2 regions of the Thomasclavelia spiroformis DSM 1552 genome follow, and region 2 is predicted to be linked to the other one. Evidence: predicted binding sites of a transcription regulator. Region 2 holds the regulator's gene; the other holds the start of a gene.

Region 1 (11,681 bases), 960 kb from region 2:
ATCATTATTGATTATGCTAGTGAATTTAAATTAGAAAATTATTTAGTTGCTAGTGATGATATGGGATCTGTTACTAATACTATAATTGGTAGTGTTGACACAAGAAAAGAAGGAGAAACACAAACTATTAAAGTCAGTACAAAAGACGATGCTAAAAATGAAGTTGTTTCTACATTGAATTTCAATGTAAAGGATATAAGTGGTCCTAAAATAAATCTAAGTAGTAATGAAGTTGAAGTAGCAAAAGGAGATGCTTTCGATCCTCGAATGTATCTGGTTTCTGCAATTGATAATAAGGACGGAGATGTTACGGCTGACGTTTCGGTAGGAAACATTGATACTAATACTACTGGTAATAAATCCGTAGAGTTTAGTGTTTTGGATGCGGCTGGTAATAAATCTGTAGCATCATTGAGTGTAAAAGTATATACGCCAGGAACAAAAATTTTGGAAACTGCATATACTAAACTAGGTTCACCATATAAATGGGGAGCAACTGGTCCAAATTCATTTGATTGCTCTGGATTTACATCTTGGGTATATCGTCAACATGGGATTTCTCTATCAAGAACTGCTCAGGCTCAATCTCAAGGCGGAGTAGCGGTTGATAGAAGTAATTTACAACCTGGAGATTTAGTGTTTTTTGGCTCAGGAACAGGTAGAATTACTCATGTAGGTATTTATGTTGGTGATGGTAAGATGATTCATTCACCTCAAACAGGAGATGTAGTTAAAATATCTGCGCTTCATAAAAACTATGTTTGCGCAAGAAGATATCTATAAGGATTTAAAATATTGATTTATAAAATACTCCATTATTTAATAATGGAGTATTTTTATATGTATAGTTAACTGAGGTCCTTCATATATATTAAGTGGAGGAAGATATGGAAACGTATAAAATAATTGATATGTTATGTAAAGGGAATCCTGATGCTTATGCAGTTATTAAAGGATCAGGAATAAATGGTTTGTTATTGGTTTATGGATATGAAACTGGATGTGTGTTGGTTATAGAAGCTAACGGATTATCGAACACAGATTGTAATCAAGGAATACATGGTTTACACATTCATGAAGGTAAGAAATGTATGGGAACTAAAGATAATCCTTTTAGTGATGCAGGGGGACATTTTAATATGAATGAATGTTTACATCCGTATCATAATGGAGATTTACCACCGTTATTTTCAAAAGATGGAATGGCGTGGATGGCGGTATATATAAACAAATTTACTGTTAATGATATTATAGGAAGAACAATAATTATTCATGAAAAAAAAGATGATTTGACTAGTCAACCTTCTGGAAATGCTGGTAAGATGATAGCGTGTGGTGAAATAATTGATATATATCAGTAAATTATAGCAAGATATGTTACAATTATGGATGTATGCATTAGGAGGTATGTTATGAGTAAACTATTGTTTTTTGATATTGATGGAACATTAATTGATTGTAATCTAGGTATTTATTCGATTAGTGATAATGTAAAGGAAGCACTAGATAAATTAAAAGAAAATGGGCATGATGTTTTTTTGGCAACTGGACGTTGTAAATGTTTTATTGTTGATGAAGTAATGAACTATCCTTTTAGTGGGTATGTAACTTGTAATGGTGGTTACGTTGAATATTTGAATCAACCTATATATAAAGCAATTGTACCAAGTGAGGCGATTATAGCGACAATGAAACTCTGTGATAAGTATGGCTTTAATTATTACTTTGAAGGTAATGATAATATTTATGTTCGTGATAGTAATGATAAAAAACATCTTGAATTTTGTAAAAAATGGGGAATGAAGTTAGAAACAATTATTGACCAATTTAATCCTGATGAAATAGAAACCTATATAGGAATGATAGTTGTTAATGATGCTGTTGATATTCCTGTTATGGTAGATGCATTGGACCCTTATTTTGATATTCAAAGACATCAAAATGATTGTTCTTTCGATTTAACTTTGCGAGGTGTTTCGAAAGCGGTAGGAATTTGTGAGCTTGTAAAAAGATTGAATAAAGATATTAGTAATACTATTGCTTTTGGAGATGGTAGAAATGATATTGAAATGTTAGAAATGGTAGGTTTAGGAGTAGCTATGGGAAATGCTGTTATTGAAGCAAAAGCAGCTGCTGATTATGAAACTGATCGAATTGAAAATGATGGTATTGTAAAAGCGTTAAAAAAATTTGATTTATTATAGCAGCTTTTTGCTGCTTTTATACATTGTAAATTTTTTTGATAATTGGTGGTGTAATAAAAAATTCTTATTTTAATTATATGCTTTGATAAAATTCAAAGAAAGACAACTATATTAAAGTCAAGTAGTAGATTATGAAATAGTATGAAAATAAATTACTTGAAAATATAGTATTTGATCTTTGAAATTGTGAATGAAAAAATGTTAAAAAGAACTATCGTAAAAATAGCTTATTTTAATAGAATTTAGTTCGATAAATATTTTGATTATTTAAGAGAATTTATATCAAAAGTAATATGATTTATTTCAAGATGATAAATGATTCTTAAAAGTTTTCTTACACAATGACCTAAAGCGCAAAGATGTCCTTTACCTTGACTTCGTTTTAAATGATAGTAGTTATTAAATGCAGGGTTGTGGCGTATTACAGGTATGATGACTCGATAAAGTGTTGCCCTTAGATATTTAGAACCTTTCTTGGTTATGGCTGTTTTATCAGCTGAAAATTCGCCAGATTCACTGATATATGGATTCACACCTGCAAATTTAATTAATTTTCCTGCATTTGAGTATTTACTTATATCACCAAGTTCAGCTAAAATAGAAGTACCAGTAATAATTGATATTCCTGGTATTGATGTGATAGAAGAATCTTGTGTGATGGCGAGTTCTTCTATTTTTTTATCTAATTCTTCAATTTGAGAGTTTATTAAATCAATACTGGAAATAACCGATTGAATGATAAAAGAAATAGAAACATCATGAATACCCACAGAATTAGAAGCTAATTCTTTTAAGTCTTCTGCTGAGAAGATATTACAGTATTTAAAACATTTTCTTAAAGAACGAATATCTGTATGTGCAATGGTATAGGCATCACCATATTTTCTTAAAATATTTAAATATGTAATGGTGTATTCATTATTAAATAATGTATTAAATTCAGGAAAAACAATATCAATATGTCTTTGAAGAATATTCTTCTTACGATTCATTTCAATTGTCAATTGTGTACGATAGCGCGTTAATTCTTTGGCCTCCTTTAATTTCTCATCTTGAATAGAGATGATGCGATAGTAATCTTTATCTAGGAGAGCTTTGGTAATTAAAATAGCATCTTCTTTATCGCTTTTAACAGTTTTTAAAGAAGCTTTTCTAAGGTTCTTAGTGGTAATAGGATTGATTAAAGCAACTTTATAACCTTTAGCCAATAAGCAGCTTTCAATGGCAAAGTTATAGTGTCCGGTATCTTCCATACCGATTAAAAGTTCATCTTGTGTGTATTTATTAAGTTCGTCATAAAATTTTTGAAATCCATCTTTATTGTTTTTGAATAAAAAAGGATCACATAAAGATTCGCCAGTAGAAGCATCCATGATAAAAGCGGCATGTTTATATTTGGCAATGTCAATTCCAACAAGTTTCATAATTATCAATTCCTTTCTTAAGATGATTTGTGATTGTGAAATCAGATCCACTTCAAAGGTATCAAAAACCTGGTGTGTTCAGAATTCAAAAGACTCATACAACTAATAATAAATGCGATACAAAGAAGTGGTAAGATCCTTTCTGAAAAGTCAAAGCAATAAGGAAAAAAATACAAATCCACATTCACAATTACACATTTTAACACAACCTGAAGTGATACCAAATAATTCAGGTAGAAAGGAGAATTGGTATATTAGATTTATTACTCTTTGTATGAGTAACTTCAATATACCAGGAAAAAATATAATAAAGATATGTTGATACAAGTTATTTGTTTGATTGTAGGGTTTGTTTTATTAATTAAAGGGGCTGATGTATTTGTTGAGGGGCATCTAAATTATCATCAAAAATGAATATACCACCAATTGTAATTGGGCTTACTGTTGTGGCTTTTGGTACTAGTGCACCTGAAGCAGCAATATCAATTATTTCAGGAATGAATGGAGATGCCGATTTAGCGATTGGAAATATAATTGGTAGTAATGTTATAAATGTATTAGTAATACTTGGGATTTCTGGATGTGTAAAATGTTTAAAAGTGAATTGTAATACATATCGGTATGAAATTCCGTTTGTTATGTTGATTACTTTGCTTTTAATAATTTTAGGTAAATTAGGTGAGAAGCTTGATTTTTTAGATGGTATTATCTTATGGGTTTTATTTTTTGTGTTTTTGTGTTATTTGTATCAGTTGGCTAAAAGAGGAGAAAATGTAGCTGTCAGTGAAATTGAAAAAGTTAGAGTGCAAGATACTTTGTTTCGCTTGATTTTAGTAATTATTTTAGGGATAACAGCCATTATTTTTGGTAGTAATTTAACGATTGATGCTGCTGTATATATTGCTACAGAGATGAATGTTAGTCAAAGGTTAATTGGACTTACTGTTATTGCATTCGGGACATCATTACCTGAATTAGTTACTTCAGTAACAGCTTCTTTGAAAGGTAAATGTGATTTGGCTGTTGGCAACATTGTTGGAAGTAATATATTTAATATTTTATTTGTTTTGGGAACTACGGCATTAGTTTGTCCAGAAGCACTTGTTTTTAAAAATAGTTTTATTATTGATGGTATGGTTGCAATAGGTGCGTTATTTTTGTTGTATATATTTATAGGTAAAGATTTTTATTTAAAAAGAGTTGGTGCAGTTATTATGTTGATTAGTTATGTGATTTATTTTGTGAGTTTATTATATTATAGGAGAAGTTTATGATTAAATTGGCGCATAGAGGGTATAGTGAAAAGTATCCTGAAAACACAATGATAGCATTTGTCGAAGCTATTGAAGGTAATTTTGATGGAATAGAGACAGATGTACATCTAACTAAAGATAATCGTTTGGTATTGATACATGATGAGAAAATAAATAGAACATCTAATGGTAAGGGGTATGTTAAGGATTTAACATATGATGAGTTGTGTAAATACAATTTTAATTATCACTTTAAAGAGTATAAAGAGAAAATACCATTATTAGAAGAGTTGTTAGACTATTGTAAAAATAGAGAAACAATTTTGAATCTTGAAATTAAAACAAATAAAATCCGTTATTCTAATATTGAAAAGATGACATATAATTTAGTTAAATCAAAAGGGATGTTGAATCGTGTAATATTTTCTTCTTTTTGTTTAGAAAGTTTATTAACATTAAGAGAAATTGATAAAAATATATATTTAGGATATTTATTTGAAGATGATTATATAAAAAATAAAGAACTGGTTTTTAAATATAAATTTAATGCTGCTCATCCAAAATATGTTTTTTTAAATGAAAAAGAAATAAACGATTATCTTAAAAGAGGAATAGACGTTAATACTTGGACTGTTAATGATTTTGAAATTAAGGATTTTTTAGCTGATGAAGGGGTTAAGGTGATAATAACAAACCGAGATATCTAAAGCTATTTTGGCTTTGGATTTTTTAATTAACACCAAAAAACACTGATAGCGTTTTCATTAAAAATATAGTGTTTTCATTGTGAAAAAATGCACAATATTACTTGTCTTTTTTGTAAAATTGGGGTACACTATCAATGGAAACAAATTAAATATTTCATAATGAATCGGAGGAAAAAATAATGGCAGAAAAAAAAGCTGTTAACAAAGTGGTTGAACCAACTAACGAAGAAATTGATGCTTATGTTGATCAACTAGTTTCAAAAGCTCAAGTAGCTTTATCAAAATTTGAAGAATTTACTCAAGAACAAGTAGATTACATCGTAGCTAAATGTTCTGTAGCTGGATTAGATGCTCATGGTACTTTAGCAGAAGCGGCTATTAATGAAACAGGTCGTGGTGTATTTGAAGATAAAGCAGTTAAAAACTTATTTGCTTGTGAATATGTAACAAGTAATTTACGTCATTTAAAAACTGTAGGTATTATTAATGAAGATCCTCTTTTAGGGATTACTGAAATTGCTGAACCAGTAGGTGTTGTTTGTGGTATTGTTCCAACAACTAATCCAACTTCAACAGTAATTTTTAAATCATTAATTTGTTTAAAAACAAGAAATCCAATTATTTTCTCATTCCACCCAAGTGCACATGCATGTTCTGTAATGGCTGCTGTAGTTATTAGAGATGCTGCAGTTGCAGCAGGTGCACCAGAAGATTGTATCCAATGGTTAGATATGAAATCTATGTATGCAACTACTGCATTAATGAAACATCCAGGTGTTGCAACAATTTTAGCAACAGGTGGTAACGCAATGGTAAGTGCAGCATATTCTTGTGGAAAACCTGCATTAGGTGTTGGTGCTGGTAACGTTCCTGCGTATGTAGAAAAAACATGTGTATTACCAAGAGCGGTAAATGATATTGTATTATCTAAATCATTCGATAACGGTATGATTTGTGCTTCTGAACAAGCTGCAATTGTTGATCATGAAATTTATGATGATTTCATGAAAGAAATTAAGAGATTTAAAGTTTACTTTGTAAATAAAGATGAAAAAGCTAAATTAGAACAATTTATGTTTGGTGCTGCTGCATATTCTGATAATGTAAATGCTGCTAAATTAAATCCAAATGTAGTTGGTAAACCTGCAACATGGATTGCTGAACAAGCAGGAATTAAAGTACCTGAAGATACACAAATTATTTGTGCTGAATGTGCTGAAGTAGGACCAAATGAACCATTAACAAGAGAAAAATTATCTCCAGTATTAGCGATTTTAAAAGCTAGCAGTACAGAAGATGGTATCTTAAAATCTACTCAAATGGTTGAATTCAACGGTTTAGGGCACTCAGCTGCTATCCATACTGAAGATCATGAATTATCTAAGAGATTCGGACATGCATGTAAAGCTATTCGTATCATCGAAAATGCTCCATCTACATTCGGTGGTATCGGTTCAGTTTACAACGCATTTATTCCATCATTAACATTAGGTTGTGGTTCTTACGGACATAACTCTGTATCTAATAACGTAAGTGCTATAAACTTAATCAATATTAAGAGAATAGGGAGACGTAATAACAATATGCAATGGGTTAAACTTCCTCCAAAAATTTATTTTGAAAGAAATTCAATTAAATATCTAAGAGATATGAAAGAAATGGACAAAGCCATGATTGTTACAGATAGAGGAATGTATAATCTTGGTTATGTTGAAAAAATTGAAGATGTAATTAGAAGAAGAAGAAATAAAGTTGATTTAGAATTATTCTTCGATGTTGAACCAGATCCAAGTATTGACACTGTAGAAAAAGGTGTTGAATTAATGAGAAACTTTGAACCAGATGTAATTATTGCATTAGGTGGAGGTTCTTCAATGGATGCAGCTAAAGTAATGTGGTTAATGTATGAACATCCAGAAGTTAATTTTGATGATATTAAACAAAAATTCATGGATATTAGAAAACGTGCTTTCAAATTCCCGGAATTAGGTAAAAAAGCTAGATTAATCTGTATCCCAACAACTTCAGGAACAGGTTCAGAAGTTACTCCATTTGCGGTTATCACTGATAAAAGAGCAAATAAAAAATATCCATTAACTGACTATGCATTAACACCAACTGTAGCTATCGTAGATCCAGAACTTGCTATGACAATGCCTGCTTCTATTGCGGCAGATACAGGTATCGATGTGTTAACACATGCAGTTGAAGCTTATGTATCTATTTTAGCATCTGATTTTACTGATGGATGGGCTAAACAGGCAGTTAAATTAGTATTTGATTATTTAGAAGAATCAGTTACAAAAGGAACTCCAATTGCAAGAGAAAAAATGCATAATGCAGCAAGTATTGCAGGTATGGCATTTGCTAATGCGTTCTTAGGTATGAACCATTCATTAGCACATAAGATCGGAGGAGAATTCCACGTACCACATGGACGTACAAATGGTATCTTATTACCACACGTTATTAAATATAACGGAACTATTCCTACTAAATTAAACATCTGGCCAAAAATTGAAAACTATAAAGCAGATGTTAAATATATGGAATTAGCACAATTAATCGGATTAAAACCAAAAACTCCAGCAGAAGGTGTTCAAATGTTTGCTGATGCCTGTGAAGAGTTATGCCACAAAGTTGGTTTAGCATCTAACTTCGAATCTCAAGGAATCGATAAAAAAGAATGGGATGCAGCAATTCACAGAATGGCAATGAATGCATATGAAGATCAATGTACACCAGCTAACCCAAGAATGCCAATGGTACATGATATGGAAGCTATCTTAAGAACTACTTGGGATTACAAAAATAAATTTGATAAATAATTATAATTAAATATATAGAGAGACAATTCATAGCGAATTGTCTCTTATATTTTAGAGAAGGAGAGCAGAGGAAAGTGGAGAAAAACAAAAAAAGATAAAAAAAGGCAAAAAAAGCTTTACAAAGGCAAAGGAATATGGTAAATTAAGTGAGCACTCGAGAGAAGAGGAAAGAGGCTTTAGAAAAAGATGGAAAAAGATATTGACTAAAGTCAAAAAAGAGTGTAAGATAAGAAAGTCGGCAAAAGAGAGGCCGATAAGAGAGATCATTGAAAACTAAACAGAATTAAAGAACACACGTCAAAGAGAAAAAAAGAAGAGCTAAACAGACAGGAAATTGTCTGAGAGAGATAAAAGGACAATGGAGAGTTTGATCCTGGCTCAGGATGAACGCTGGCGGCGTGCCTAATACATGCAAGTCGAACGCGAGCAGCAATGCTCGAGTGGCGAACGGGTGAGTAATACATAAGTAACCTGCCCTAGACAGGGGGATAACTGCTGGAAACGGCAGCTAAGACCGCATAGGTATGGACACTGCATGGTGACCATATTAAAAGTGCCAAGGCACTGGTAGAGGATGGACTTATGGCGCATTAGCTGGTTGGTGAGGTAACAGCTCACCAAGGCGACGATGCGTAGCCGACCTGAGAGGGTGACCGGCCACACTGGGACTGAGACACGGCCCAGACTCCTACGGGAGGCAGCAGTAGGGAATTTTCGGCAATGGGGGGAACCCTGACCGAGCAACGCCGCGTGAAGGAAGAAGGAATTCGTTCTGTAAACTTCTGTTATAAAGGAAGAACGGCGGATATAGGGAATGATATCCGAGTGACGGTACTTTATGAGAAAGCCACGGCTAACTACGTGCCAGCAGCCGCGGTAATACGTAGGTGGCGAGCGTTATCCGGAATTATTGGGCGTAAAGAGGGAGCAGGCGGCGGCAGAGGTCTGTGGTGAAAGACTGAAGCTTAACTTCAGTAAGCCATAGAAACCGGGCTGCTAGAGTGCAGGAGAGGATCGTGGAATTCCATGTGTAGCGGTGAAATGCGTAGATATATGGAGGAACACCAGTGGCGAAGGCGACGGTCTGGCCTGTAACTGACGCTCATTCCCGAAAGCGTGGGGAGCAAATAGGATTAGATACCCTAGTAGTCCACGCCGTAAACGATGAGTACTAAGTGTTGGGAGTCAAATTTCAGTGCTGCAGTTAACGCAATAAGTACTCCGCCTGAGTAGTACGTTCGCAAGAATGAAACTCAAAGGAATTGACGGGGGCCCGCACAAGCGGTGGAGCATGTGGTTTAATTCGAAGCAACGCGAAGAACCTTACCAGGTCTTGACATCCGGATAAAGACCTCAGAGATGAGGGGATAGATATATCCGAGACAGGTGGTGCATGGTTGTCGTCAGCTCGTGTCGTGAGATGTTGGGTTAAGTCCCGCAACGAGCGCAACCCTTGTCGCTAGTTACCATCATTAAGTTGGGGACTCTAGCGAGACTGCCAGTGACAAGCTGGAGGAAGGCGGGGATGACGTCAAATCATCATGCCCCTTATGACCTGGGCTACACACGTGCTACAATGGATGGAGCAGAGGGAAGCGAAGCCGCGAGGTGAAGCAAAACCCATAAAACCATTCTCAGTTCGGATTGTAGTCTGCAACTCGACTACATGAAGTTGGAATCGCTAGTAATCGCGAATCAGCATGTCGCGGTGAATACGTTCTCGGGCCTTGTACACACCGCCCGTCACACCATGAGAGTTGATAACACCCGAAGCCGGTGGCCTAACCGCAAGGAGGGAGCTGTCTAAGGTGGGATTGATGATTGGGGTGAAGTCGTAACAAGGTATCCCTACGGGAACGTGGGGATGGATCACCTCCTTTCTAAGGAGAAGAGGAAGTGTGGAGAAGATTCTGTTTAGTTTTGAGTGAAACTCGAAGAAGAGAGAAGCTCAGAGATCATTGAAAACTGGATAATAGACAAATTGCGAAAGAAAGAGATCGAGATAAGAAAATTATTGAGGTCTTTCTAGAGAAAGTCGAAAGAAAACTAAGAGAATTCAACACTGAAACAGTCAGTAAGAAGGAAATAGTGATCAAGACACCGAATAGGTAAAGTAGGGAAGAGCGTATGGCGGATGCCTAGGCACAGAGAGGCGAAGAAGGACGCAGCAAACAGCGAAATGCGACGGGGAGCAGTAAGCATGCAACGATCCGTCGATGTCCGAATGGGGGAACCCATCCGGGATAGAGACCGGATATCCTGCAGTGAACAGATAGCTGCAGAGAGGCGAGACTCAGGGAACTGAAACATCTAAGTACCTGAAGGAAGAGAAAATAAAAATGATTTCCTAAGTAGCGGCGAGCGAAAGGGGAGGAGCCCAAACCGATTTTAGGATCGGGGTTGTAGGACTGTCAGGAAAGAGCAAGAAGGCATTATAGGCGAACGGACTGGGAAGTCCGGCGAGACAGGGTGAAAGCCCCGTAGCCGAAATAGTGAAGAAGCTTGAGACAGCACCTGAGTACGGCGGGACACGAGGAATCCTGTCGGAATCTACCAGGACCATCTGGTAAGGCTAAATACTCCTCTGTGACCGATAGTGAACCAGTACCGTGAGGGAAAGGTGAAAAGAACCCCGGGAGGGGAGTGAAAAAGAACCTGAAACCATATGCTTACAAGAAGTTAGAGCCCGTTAAAGGGTGATAGCGTGCCTTTTGTAGAATGAACCGGCGAGTTACGATATGCAGCGAGGTTAAGCAGGATATGCGGAGCCGAAGCGAAAGCGAGTCTTAACAGGGCGCTAGTTGCATGTCGTAGACCCGAAACCGAGTGATCTAGCCATGACCAGGTTGAAGTTGGGGTAAAACCCGATGGAGGACCGAACCGACCCCCGTTGAAACGTTGGCGGATGAGTTGTGGCTAGGGGTGAAATTCCAATCGAACTCGGAGATAGCTGGTTCTCCCCGAAATAGCTTTAGGGCTAGCGTCGAGAGAGAGTCATGTGAAGGTAGAGCACTGAATATGTGATGGCCCCATCCCGGGGTACTGAATATAATCAAACTCCGAATGTCACAGAGACATGCTCGGCAGTCAGACAGCGGGTGATAAGGTCCACTGTCAAGAGGGAAACAGCCCAGACCATCAGCTAAGGTCCCAAAATATATACTAAGTGGAAAAGGATGTGGAGATGTCCAGACAACTAGGAGGTTGGCTCAGAAGCAGCCATCCTTTAAAGAGTGCGTAACAGCTCACTAGTCGAATGACTCTG
Region 2 (11,681 bases):
GCTGAAGTTCTAGAACCATAATTTCCATCGAATCCTCCAGGATTAAAACCTTTACACCACAAGCCACCTTGAACAATATATACTAAATTACCAGTATCACCTTCATTAATATCAGGACATTTATCATATGTTGAAGGACCAAAACTATTACTTGTTGAAGTGATACCTTCTTCGATTTGTAATGCTCGCCTTAATCCATAAATAGTATCCCATCCAGTGATACCATCCTCAGTTACTCTGTTAAAACGACTATCATCTCCATATGTTAAATTAAGCCATTGTTGTGTTTTTAAAACCATTGTATCCATATTAATTTCTCCTATCTATATTTGAATTTGTAGAATTTATACCGGTATTTTCTACAACTTAAATATAAATTTATTTAAGAGCACAATAGTTCAATTATTAAGTAATCAGTATCAATTATATATACAAATCATTTTATTTATATAATCACTAACAAATATATAATTCAATACATATAAAATGTTACTCTAATTATTCAAAATATTAATCTCAAAATTTTCATATCTTTTATTATATTGAATAATTCTTATCTTTATACTGTTTCTCTACCATATTTATTAATTTTAAAATCTATAATTAATTAAAAATTTCATCAGAAAAGTGATGATTTAATAGTTCCAAAATTTTTTAATATTAATTATTGGATTATTACTTATTTTTTCTTTATACAATTATAGGGGGAATTAATCCCCTAGTTTACTTTATAAATGTCATATAATATCCTTGTATAAATAAAATAATAATTATACATGGTAAAATATATTTTAAATAATTTTTTGTCCATTTAGGAAATTTAAGTCCTTTACCAGTATCTGCTTCTTTAATAAAATTATCAAAATTCCAACCATATCTAGTCGTACAGAAAATCAAATATGCTAGTGATCCTAATGGTAAGAAATTATATGTTACTAAAAAGTCTTCAAAATCTTGAATTGTTGTACCGGCACCAAGTGGAGCAATATCACTTAAAATATTAAATCCTAGAGCACATGGCAGTGATAAAATTAAAATTACAATCAAATTAATAATTACTGCTTTTTTTCTGCTCCAATTAAATAAATCCATTGCAAAACAAATAATATTTTCAAATACTGCAATAATTGTTGATAATGCCGCAAAACTCATAAATACAAAAAATAACATTCCCCAGACTTGCCCTAACCACATCTCATTAAAAATACTAGGCAAAGTAATAAATACTAAACCTGGTCCACTTCCTGGATTTACACCAAAAGCAAAACAAGCAGGAAAAATAATCAATCCAGAAAACAAAGCTACTAAAGTATCTAGAGTACATACACTAATAGTTTCACCTAATAAACGATGACTTTTATCAATATAACTACCAAAAATAGCGATTGCACCGATTCCTAAACTAAGTGTAAAAAATGCCTGTCCCATAGCAGCAAAAATTATTTCCACTAAACCATATTTTTGAATTGCTTCAAAATTTGGAATTAAGTAAAACGCTAAACCTTCACCAGCCCCTGGTAATGTTACAGCTCTTACAACCAAAATCAAAATAATAAATAAAAGTGAACACATCATCACTTTAGTAATTTTTTCAACACCATTTTTTAATCCTAATGAACAAATTCCAAATCCTAAGAAAACAACAACTACCATCCAAAATATTTGTAATATTGGATCTTGTAGTGAATTATTAAAAATACTTTCTACTTGCTGAGGTGTCGTTCCAATAAAATCTCCTTTTGCCATCTTTATAAAATAAGATAACATCCAACCACCAACAGTAGTATAGAACATCATTAAAACATAATTACCTAATGCTTGAAACTTACCAATCCCACTCCAAATTTTTTTATCTGGCTTCAATGTATTAAAAGCTAACACAGCACTTTTTTGACTTGCACGACCAACTGCAAATTCCATAGTCATTATTGGTGCCCCTAGGGCAACCAAGAAAAACAAATAAATCAATACAAATAAAGCTCCGCCATATTGTCCAACAATATATGGAAATCGCCATACATTTCCTAAACCAATTGCACAACCAGCAGAGATTAAAATAAATCCTAATCTTGACGAAAATTTTTCTCTCTCTTTCATTTTTACAACCCTTCTTAAAAATATTATCAGGTTAATTTTAGCCTACTGTTTAACAAATTTCAACAAATTATCAAAACCACATATTATTTTATATATTTTCGTTTTTTATATAATCGATAATCGGTTCTATATATTTTCGATCAGTCCAATCACATTTCTTTCCTTTAGCTAAAACTAATGCTTTCATCCACGGTTCATAAGTCTCTGGATCCTTTTTAGCAATTGCTTTTTGTAATAATTTACACAAACTACGATCTTTAAAACTCATTTTACTTTCATCCCATGTTCCCCTACCATAAAATATCGGTATATCTTTTAAATCATCTTTTAAATTATAGGCTTTAATTTCATCAAATGCTTTTTTATCATAAGGTGAAGCTCCCACACAAAAAATAATCACCTTTTTATTTTTTAACTCTGCATAATTTTTTTTCAATACTTTTAAGCCTGATATACCACTAGCATATATTGCTGAAGCAAATATAACTAATTCATATTTATCAAACATTCCCTTTTGATAATCTTTTATATCAAAAACATCACAAGCTATTTCTTTTTTTAACATATAAGCATATTTTTTTGTCGCCCCATATTTTGATTTATACAATATTAATATTTTATTCATCGTCATCACCTCTATATAACTAATTATAACATTTATACGAATAATAAAAAACACGGATAAAATTATCCGTGTTTATAAAGTACATACATTTCTTAATTGATTATTTTTAAAACCTTCAATATTTAAACATACTTCATCGATTACACGATTACGTGTTTCAACCGGTGCCCAAGCAATGTGTGGTGTCATAATTAATTTAGTAGCATCATTGATTTGTAACAATGGACTATCATCATTAAATGGTTCATTTTCAAACACATCTAATCCGGCTCCAGCTAATTGATAATTTTTTAGAGCCTCAACTAAATCTTTTTCATTTACAATCTTTCCTCTTCCTACATTAATAAGATATGCTGAAGGTTTCATTTTAATAAACGCATCATGATTAAAAAGATTTTCAGTTTGTTTATTCAATGGTGCATGAATTGAAATAATGTCACTAGTTTTTAACAACGTATCAAAATCTACTTGTTTATAAGCTTGATGGTTATTTTTCCCACTTGTTGAATAGTATTGAACATTGCAATCAAAAGCACTAGCAATACTAGCTACTTTTTGGCCAATTTCACCCATTCCTACAATTCCCCAAGTTTTATTAGCTAATTCATTAAATGTATAACCTAAATGTGTAAACATTGAGCTAGATGAGTAATTTCCTGAAGCAATATAATGATGATAATAATGGGTTTTATTATAAAGATCTAGAAGTAATGCAAATGTGTGTTGAGCAACTGCATTAGTTGAATAGCTTTTAACATTGCATACAGTAATCATATTTTCTTTACAATATTCTAAATCAATATTATTTACACCTGTTGCTGTTACGCAAATTAATTTTAATTTTATACAGTTTTTTAACTGTTCTTTGCCTAATAGATGTTTATTAGTAATTACAACATCAGCATCTTTAATTCGATCAGGAATATCTTTTTTATCAGTTTGTTGATAAATTGTCACTGCTCCAAATTTATTAAGTTTACTAAGATCTACATCTTTACCTAAAGTTTCGCTATCTAAAAACACAATTTTAAAATCTTCTTGGATCATGTTTACAATCTCATCTAAACTTTTACCAGCTAACATTTCACCTAGTAAAATTGCTTCATTTAAATCTAAAATCTTTGAAGTATTACAGTTTCCACTCATTACTCCTTCATTTATTTCAAAATTTAAATCTTTATTTAATAATGAAATTCCTAAACTACGATTAGTAATTTCATCCATATTTTTAATATCCTTTAAAACCTTATTCGTAAAATCTTTATCCTTTTCATTACAAGCTTTAATACACTTTGTAAAGTCTTTAAACTTTCCAACTTCTTCTCTAAAAATATCATTATACAATAATGGTAAAACAACATTATATACATCCATCGGAACCGAACCATATCCTTTTGTAAAACAATACAATATTGCACTACCTAATTTTTCATCTTTCATTCCATCTACTAACTTCATCTTTTTCTCCTAAAACATATTTACTATAATTCTTTGACGATCTTGTAAAGTCATATCATCATAAATAATAAAACAATATTTAAAACGTTTATAACGATGATCATATTTTAATACATTATAACTTAAATAACGACTATCACTTTCTTTAGCGCCACTTCCGCAAGAAGAACCAGCAGCAATAACATACATACCATCATGATTAGTAAAAAATGGTAAATGTTTATGTCCATGTAAAACATATTGAATTTGATGTTTTCTAAACCACTCAATTAAATCTTGACTATCTACTAGTGCTTTAGAACTATCCATTATTTTTCCCACAAACATTTTTTCACGCCATCTTTGTTTTAAAAACTCATCTCGGGTAATTGGAAATAAATGATGATGTAACATTGCTACCATCGTGTAATCTTTTAGATTTTTAATACTTGCTAATTCTTCATCAATATTATCTAATTGCTTTTTACCAACTTTTCCTCTTGCTAAATTTCCTTCTACTGTGGAATCTATTTTGATTAAAATAATCTTTTCTTTTTCAAATACTTTAATACTTTCATTCAACAAAAAAGCAATCACTTTACTTTTTTGTCTTTTAAAAATATTAAAACCATTAACTATTACATCATGATTACCTAAAATAAAAGAAACATCTCCGCTATATTTATTTTTTAATAACTTCATAAAGTTAGATGCTTCATACATATTTTTACGATTAGGCGAATTCATTAAATCTCCAGTAATTAAAAATTTCAATGAATAATATGATCGTAATTGTTTAAACGTTTCATCTAAACTTTTTTCTAAAGCTAGACAACCTTTATTTTTCTTTTTATTTCCTAAATGTAAATCACTAAGTTGTATAAAATAACTATCGTATGGACTTAGATATCTACTTGAAAAGATAGTATCTTGTTTTATTTTAAACATTGCATCTTGAATGTCTTTTATCGTGTATACAGGCAAAAAAGACCAATTGTCACCTTTAAATATTAAAAGACCCGGCCAACGATCAATTTGATATAATGCATTTATAAAATGCCTATATGGTCCATAAAATGATAAATCATCTTTTTTTAATAAGCTATGACAATTAATAACACTTACTTTATCACTACTTAAATCTTTAACAATTTGTGATGAAGTCAAATAAACATTAATAGTATCACTGTAATCAAAACTAGACAATACAACAATTTGATATTTATTTCTTTCTGTATTAATATATTCCATTAACTCATCTAAGTATTTAGGATCAATTTTATCTATTATCTGATCTTTATTTTTAGCTTTGCAAATAGCATTAAAAGCATCATAACCTATATTTTCAATGGCATTTAGATTAATGTTGCGTTTACGCATCCATTTTCTAAATTGACATAATCCACGATATCCATCAAGAATGCGAGTAAAATAAGTAAAGCTATTATCGAAAATTAGATTCAAATAGCAATTGATCAAATCATATTCATTCATTTCATCGCCTCCTAGTTATATTATACCGCAAGAAAAGAAAAAGCCTATAAAAATATAGGCTTTTTTAAAATTTCAGATTTCTTGGTGTTCTTGGGAAAGGTTCAACGTCACGAATATTTTGCATACCTGTTAAATACATTAAGAAACGATCAAAGCCTAAACCAAATCCTGCATGCTTACATCCACCATATCGACGTAAATCCATATACCATTGTAAGTTGTCTTTAGTCATATTTTTTTCATCCATGATTTTTTCTAAGACATCATATCTTTCTTCACGTTGACTACCACCTACTAATTCTCCGATTCCTGGAACTAATAAGTCACAAGCGGCAACTGTTTTATTATCATCATTTAAACGCATATAAAATGCTTTGATTTCTTTTGGATAATCAGTTAAAAATACTGGACCTTTAACTACTTGTTCACAAATATAACGTTCATGTTCACTATTTAAATCCATTCCCCATGAAACTTTATTTTTAAACTTAACATCAGCCTTTTCTAAAATTTCAATTGCTTCAGTGTATGTCATACGTTTAAAATCGCTATTTCTAACTTTAGTAATACGATTAATACAATCTTTATCAATCATTGATGCAAAGAAATTCATTTCTTCTGGAGCATTATCTAAAACATAGTCAATACAATATTTAACCATATCTTCAATCAAATCCATATCATCTTCAAGATCTGCAAAAGCAATTTCAGGCTCAATCATCCAAAATTCACTAGCATGTCTTGAAGTATTTGAATTTTCTGCTCTAAAAGCAGGCCCAAATGTATAAACATCTCTAAATGCCATAGCAAAAGCTTCAACATGTAATTGACCAGTAACTGTTAAAAAAGCTTCTTTTTCAAAAAAGTCATCTTCAAAGTTTGTTCCATCAATAGTTGTAGCTCTAAACATTTCTCCAGCACCTTCACCGTCATTACTTGTAATGATTGGTGTATGTACATACACAAACCCTTGTGATTGGAAAAATTCATGAATCGCCATTGATAAAACACTACGTAATCTAAAAATAGCATAAAAAGTATTAGCTCTAGGTCTTAAATGAGGAATTTCTCTCATATATTCAAAAGAATGACGTTTCTTTTGTAATGGGAAATCTTCATCACAACGACCTTCAATTTCGATTTCAGTTGCTTCTACTTCAAAAGGTTGTTTTCCTTCAGGAGTTAATTTTAATTTTCCAACAACTCTAATTGCACTCCCTGTTGACAATTTATCAATTTCTGCATAATTATCAATTCCTTGTTCAGTATAAACAATTTGTAAATTTTTAAAATATGTACCATCATTTAAAGCAATAAAACCTAGTTTACCACTATTTCTATTAGTACGAACCCAACCCTCAAGTTCAACATATTCATACCCTTCTAAATCCATCATTTGATTACTTAAAAACATTTCATATAATTCTCTAACCGTTATAAATTCAAACATATTAATCCTCCTAGTTTTAAATATTATATACTTTATCATCTATACTATTCAAGCATTATTATCGATTTGAATCCATCTTAATTACTAATTCTTGGATTGCTACTACAACATCTACTTGCTGTACCTCTACACCAGGTCTAACCGTAAAATGAGTATGTGTAAAATCTACAATTCCTCTAATTCCTAAATCCATTAAACGATCTACTGTTGGTTGAACATTTTCTGAAATGGCTAAAATTGCAATCTTACAATCTTTTGGAAAAGTTTTTTCCAAATCATCAATATTATACAACTTAACTCCAAAACGTTCGCCCTCTTTGTTTTTATCTTGATCATAACCACAGACAATTTTTCCAACCGTATATTGCCAACGATTATATTTTAAAATCGCGCTTCCTAAATTTCCAACTCCGATTAAAATAATCGATTCATCTAATCCTAAACCTAACACTTCACTTAATACATCTATCAGATGTTTAACATCATAACCTTTACCACGTTGACCAAAATTATTAGTTTTAGATAAATAAGTAAAATCTCGACGAATCGTTGTATCTAAAACTCCTGTTAATTCTGATAATTCACTTGATAAACAGTTTTCTTTACCTTCATGTTGCATCTTTCTAAGAGCTTTTAAATAAACCGGATAACGCGACATCGTTGCATTTGAAATTTTTTTATCCATCACTTCTTACTCCTTGATAAGATTCACTTTCAAGATCCAAATTAGGTTTAATTCCAAGTGATAAATCACTAAACATTTTCAAATCATACATCTGTTTTGCACATAAAGCAATCATCATAGCATTATCAGTACAACAACTCATAGGTGGTAATAATAATTCAACACCATCCAAATTACTTACTGCCATCTCCATTGCCGTTCTTAATCCTCGATTAGCACTTACTCCACCTGCTAACATTACTTGTTTAACACCATAAGCTTTAGCTGCTTTAATCGTTTTATTAACTAAAACCTCAATTACCACATTTTGAAAAGACGTCGCTAAATTTTCTTTATTAATTGTTTCACCACGTTGATTAGCTTTATGATTTAAATTAATTACCGCCGATTTTAAACCACTAAAACTAAAATTATAGCTATCATCATCTAAAGGAAGCGGTAAATCATATGTTGCTTTTCCAACACTAGCCATTTTATCAATTATCGGACCACCAGGATATGGTAATCCTAAAACTCGGCCAACTTTATCATATGCCTCACCAACAGCATCATCAAATGTAGTTCCAATAACTTCAAATTCAAATGGTGCTTTTAATAAAACTAATTCACTGTGTCCACCACTTACAACTAAACATAAACTTGGATATATCATATCTTGATTATAATTATTTGCATAAATATGACCAGCAATATGATGAACCCCAATTAATGGTTTTTGATATGCCATAGAGATTGTTTTAGCCACTTGCAATCCAATATGCAATGAACCAACTAACCCTGGTCCTTTAGTAACTGCTATGGCATCAATTTGATCAATTGTAACATTAGCTTTTTTTAATGTTTCTTTTAGTACTACACTTACACATTCAACATGCTTTCTACTAGCAATTTCTGGAACTACTCCACCATACAATGCATGTATATCAATTTGGGAGGCTACTACACTTGATAAAAATTCACGTTTATCTTTCAAAATAGCCATTGCCATTTCATCACAACTTGATTCAATTGCTAAAATCAGTGACATTTACTTATCCTCCATTTTCTTTATCATTAAATATGCATCTTCATGATTATCTTGATAATAATTCTTTCTTGTAGCAACAATTTTAAAACCACATTTTTTATATAAACTAATTGCTTTTTCATTAGAAACACGTACTTCTAAATTAATATTTGGATATCCTTGCATTTTAGTAATTTCTTCACATTTATCCATTAAAAGCTTTCCATATCCTCTACCTTGATACATTTCTCTTATTCCCAATGTAGTTATTTGAGTTTGATCTCCTAATAACCACATCCCAATATATCCAACTATTTCATCATTATTCTCTAAAATCAAAATAGTCGAAAAAGCATTTCTCTCTACTTCATAATATAAAGCATCTTTATCCCAAGGAGAAGTAAACAATTCTTTTTCAATCTCTACGATCTTATCAATATCCAAACATTCCATTTTTCTAATTAACATATTTTTTTAGCCTCAACATCCTTTAAATAATGAGGAATTAAATTATCAACATCTTCAACATATTCAACATTTTTTGAAGCCTCATATATATTTTTACATAAATCAACTTCAATTTTATCATACCCAACTATTTCACTATCTCCATATACTGGATAATCAGGATACTGCTTTTTAAAATCATTAAAATTTTCAATCAACATTATTTGATCATCAATAACCTTACAATTATTATCATACACTCCAACAAATATCTTTTTACTACGCGCATCGATAACACTAATTGCCTTGTCACTACCTACATATCCATGTAAAGAAGAAACCGCTTTTATTTTTATTTTACTAATTGCAGCTAATGTTTTAGCAATCGTTAAGGCAACTCTTTGACCAGTATATGAACCAGGGCCAATCGTTATGATCATTTCATCAAAATCTAAAATATTAAAATTATTTCTTTTTAACATTTCATCTAAATAAGTTATAGCATATTCAGATTGCTTTTTATTACCAAACTCTTGATATCGCTCAAGACATTTATCATTTTCATATAAAGCTATTACCAGATAAGCATTTGATGTATCCATTACAACTGTTTTCATTTAAACTCCTCCAATAACTGCTCATATCTAGATCCTACTGCTCTAAATATAAAATCACGAGCATTTTCATCAATTTTTTTTATTTCAATTTCTAATCTTTCAGTTGGTAAAATATCTTCAATATAATTTGCCCATTCAACTACACAAACATCATCACTATCAAAAATCTCTTCAAAACCCAAATCATCATCTTGACCTTCCAAACGATAAGCATCAAAATGTGATAAATTCAATCTTCCTTGATACTGTTTTAAAATTGTAAAAGTAGGACTATTAATAATTTTTTTAATTTCTAAACCTAAACCAATCCCTTTAGTAAAAGTAGTTTTACCAGCACCTAAATCCCCACTTAAAGTAATTAGCATATTTGGTTTTAATAATTCACCTAATTGCTTTCCTAATTCAATTGTTTCATCTAAATTATTGATTCTAATTACTGTTTGCATTTTTTCACCTATCCTTGTGTTAGATCTTCATAGATATGGTACCAGTGTTTAGTAAAATCTTCATCAAATGGACCAGCTCTTTTTGAAGCTAAATTAATTAATATATCTAATTGTTTTTTTAATATTTTATCTAATTCTTTAGAATAATTCATTTGTTTTGCGTGTTGACGATATTCTTCTTCGTCCAAAACACGATAATTTCCATCAGGAAAAACTTTTAAATCAAGATCATAATCAATATATTTTAATGCTTCGCCATCATATAAAGTTGGTGAAGCAATATTACAATAATAATAAACTCCTGTTTTACGAATCATGCAAATAACATTATACCATTTTTTCTTAGGAAAGTAGCATATTGCAGGTTCTCTTGTATGCCACATTCGTCCATCTGCTTCGGTAACTAAAGTACGATTATTTATCGCAATAAAATGATCATCATTTTCATCTAAAATAAATCCCTTGGACCAACATCGATGGATACTTCCATCATGTTTATAACAATGAATTAATACCTTTTTTCCTACCAGGGAATTTGACATTATTCAATACCTCTCTTTATAACATTTCTATTATACACAAAATGCATATTTTTTTAAAGGTGAAATCTCATAACAGCAATAAAAAAGACACATATCACCGTGATACGTGTCATAACTTAATTATATTCTAATTTTATTTTTTAATCTTGGATATAAAAGCATAAACAAGATAAAACATACAACAAGAGTGGCTAAATTATATGGGATATTATATGATAAGTTACCAAGTAATGGAGTATTAAATGCATACCACCCAGCAATTAAATGACTAATTGTTTTTAATATCATTACAATAATAATTCCAATTGGAATTTCAATTTGATTAATTTTAATCAATGGAATCAAGCCAACTATTCCGACAATTGCCATTGGTAACAAATAGTCAAAAATAACTGATAGCGGTCCATAAAATGTCGCTAAACCTAAGACAAAATGTAACCCTACACATACAAGTGAAACGATTAAACCATAACTAGCTCCCATTAAATAGCTACATAACATTAATGCTACTAAAGAAAAACTAATATTTCCACCATTTGGCATTGTAGGTGTAAATTGTGTTAGATATTCTAAAACAATTTGTAATGCTGCAAAAATAGCCATATAAGTCATTGTTTTAGTAGTAATTTCAAATTTCCTGTTTTTCATTCTTTGTTTTCCCCTTTCTTAAAAAGAGCCAAACAAAATTAAAAAAAGCTTTTTTACAAGCGTAAAAAAGCAAATAATTTTAAAATTGCTCTCTCTACGCTGGCATTACCCAGTTCAGATAATAAGGGACAAGGTATAACCTTTCTCAGCAAAATGCGCCCCTGGCTCATTTATATTATATGATTTA

Evidence for each region. Region 2 encodes Rex, which represses fermentation and respiration genes when NADH is low (regulators of the CRP and FNR family bind a similar motif). Its sites were predicted from a motif close to GTGAANNNNTTCAC; they were not measured.
Region 1: a site for Rex is predicted at 5,668-5,681, ahead of adhE (bifunctional acetaldehyde-CoA/alcohol dehydrogenase). Genes of this name have one in related genera too.

Annotation. Positions count from the first base shown of each region.
Region 1 is NZ_CP102275.1:2,279,030-2,290,710, reverse strand. It holds gene NQ543_RS10915 (C40 family peptidase) at 1-783, shown strand, start outside; gene NQ543_RS10910 (superoxide dismutase family protein) at 888-1,361, shown strand; gene NQ543_RS10905 (Cof-type HAD-IIB family hydrolase) at 1,413-2,204, shown strand; gene NQ543_RS10900 (IS110 family RNA-guided transposase) at 2,468-3,628, opposite strand; gene NQ543_RS10895 (calcium/sodium antiporter) at 4,039-4,902, shown strand; gene NQ543_RS10890 (glycerophosphodiester phosphodiesterase) at 4,899-5,588, shown strand; gene adhE (bifunctional acetaldehyde-CoA/alcohol dehydrogenase) at 5,768-8,416, shown strand; rRNA gene NQ543_RS10880 (16S ribosomal RNA) at 8,772-10,296, shown strand; rRNA gene NQ543_RS10875 (23S ribosomal RNA) at 10,524-11,681, shown strand, end outside.
Region 2 is NZ_CP102275.1:714,091-725,771, reverse strand. It holds gene NQ543_RS03180 (glycoside hydrolase domain-containing protein) at 1-308, opposite strand, end outside; gene NQ543_RS03175 (sodium-dependent transporter) at 724-2,097, opposite strand; gene NQ543_RS03170 (flavodoxin domain-containing protein) at 2,186-2,722, opposite strand; gene NQ543_RS03165 (D-2-hydroxyacid dehydrogenase) at 2,795-4,180, opposite strand; gene NQ543_RS03160 (metallophosphoesterase family protein) at 4,190-5,653, opposite strand; gene asnS (asparagine--tRNA ligase) at 5,718-7,103, opposite strand; gene NQ543_RS03150 (redox-sensing transcriptional repressor Rex) at 7,162-7,788, opposite strand; gene tsaD (tRNA (adenosine(37)-N6)-threonylcarbamoyltransferase complex transferase subunit TsaD) at 7,781-8,815, opposite strand; gene rimI (ribosomal protein S18-alanine N-acetyltransferase) at 8,816-9,262, opposite strand; gene tsaB (tRNA (adenosine(37)-N6)-threonylcarbamoyltransferase complex dimerization subunit type 1 TsaB) at 9,256-9,858, opposite strand; gene tsaE (tRNA (adenosine(37)-N6)-threonylcarbamoyltransferase complex ATPase subunit type 1 TsaE) at 9,855-10,304, opposite strand; gene NQ543_RS03125 (DUF402 domain-containing protein) at 10,313-10,846, opposite strand; gene NQ543_RS03120 (energy-coupled thiamine transporter ThiT) at 10,967-11,494, opposite strand; TPP riboswitch at 11,568-11,667, opposite strand.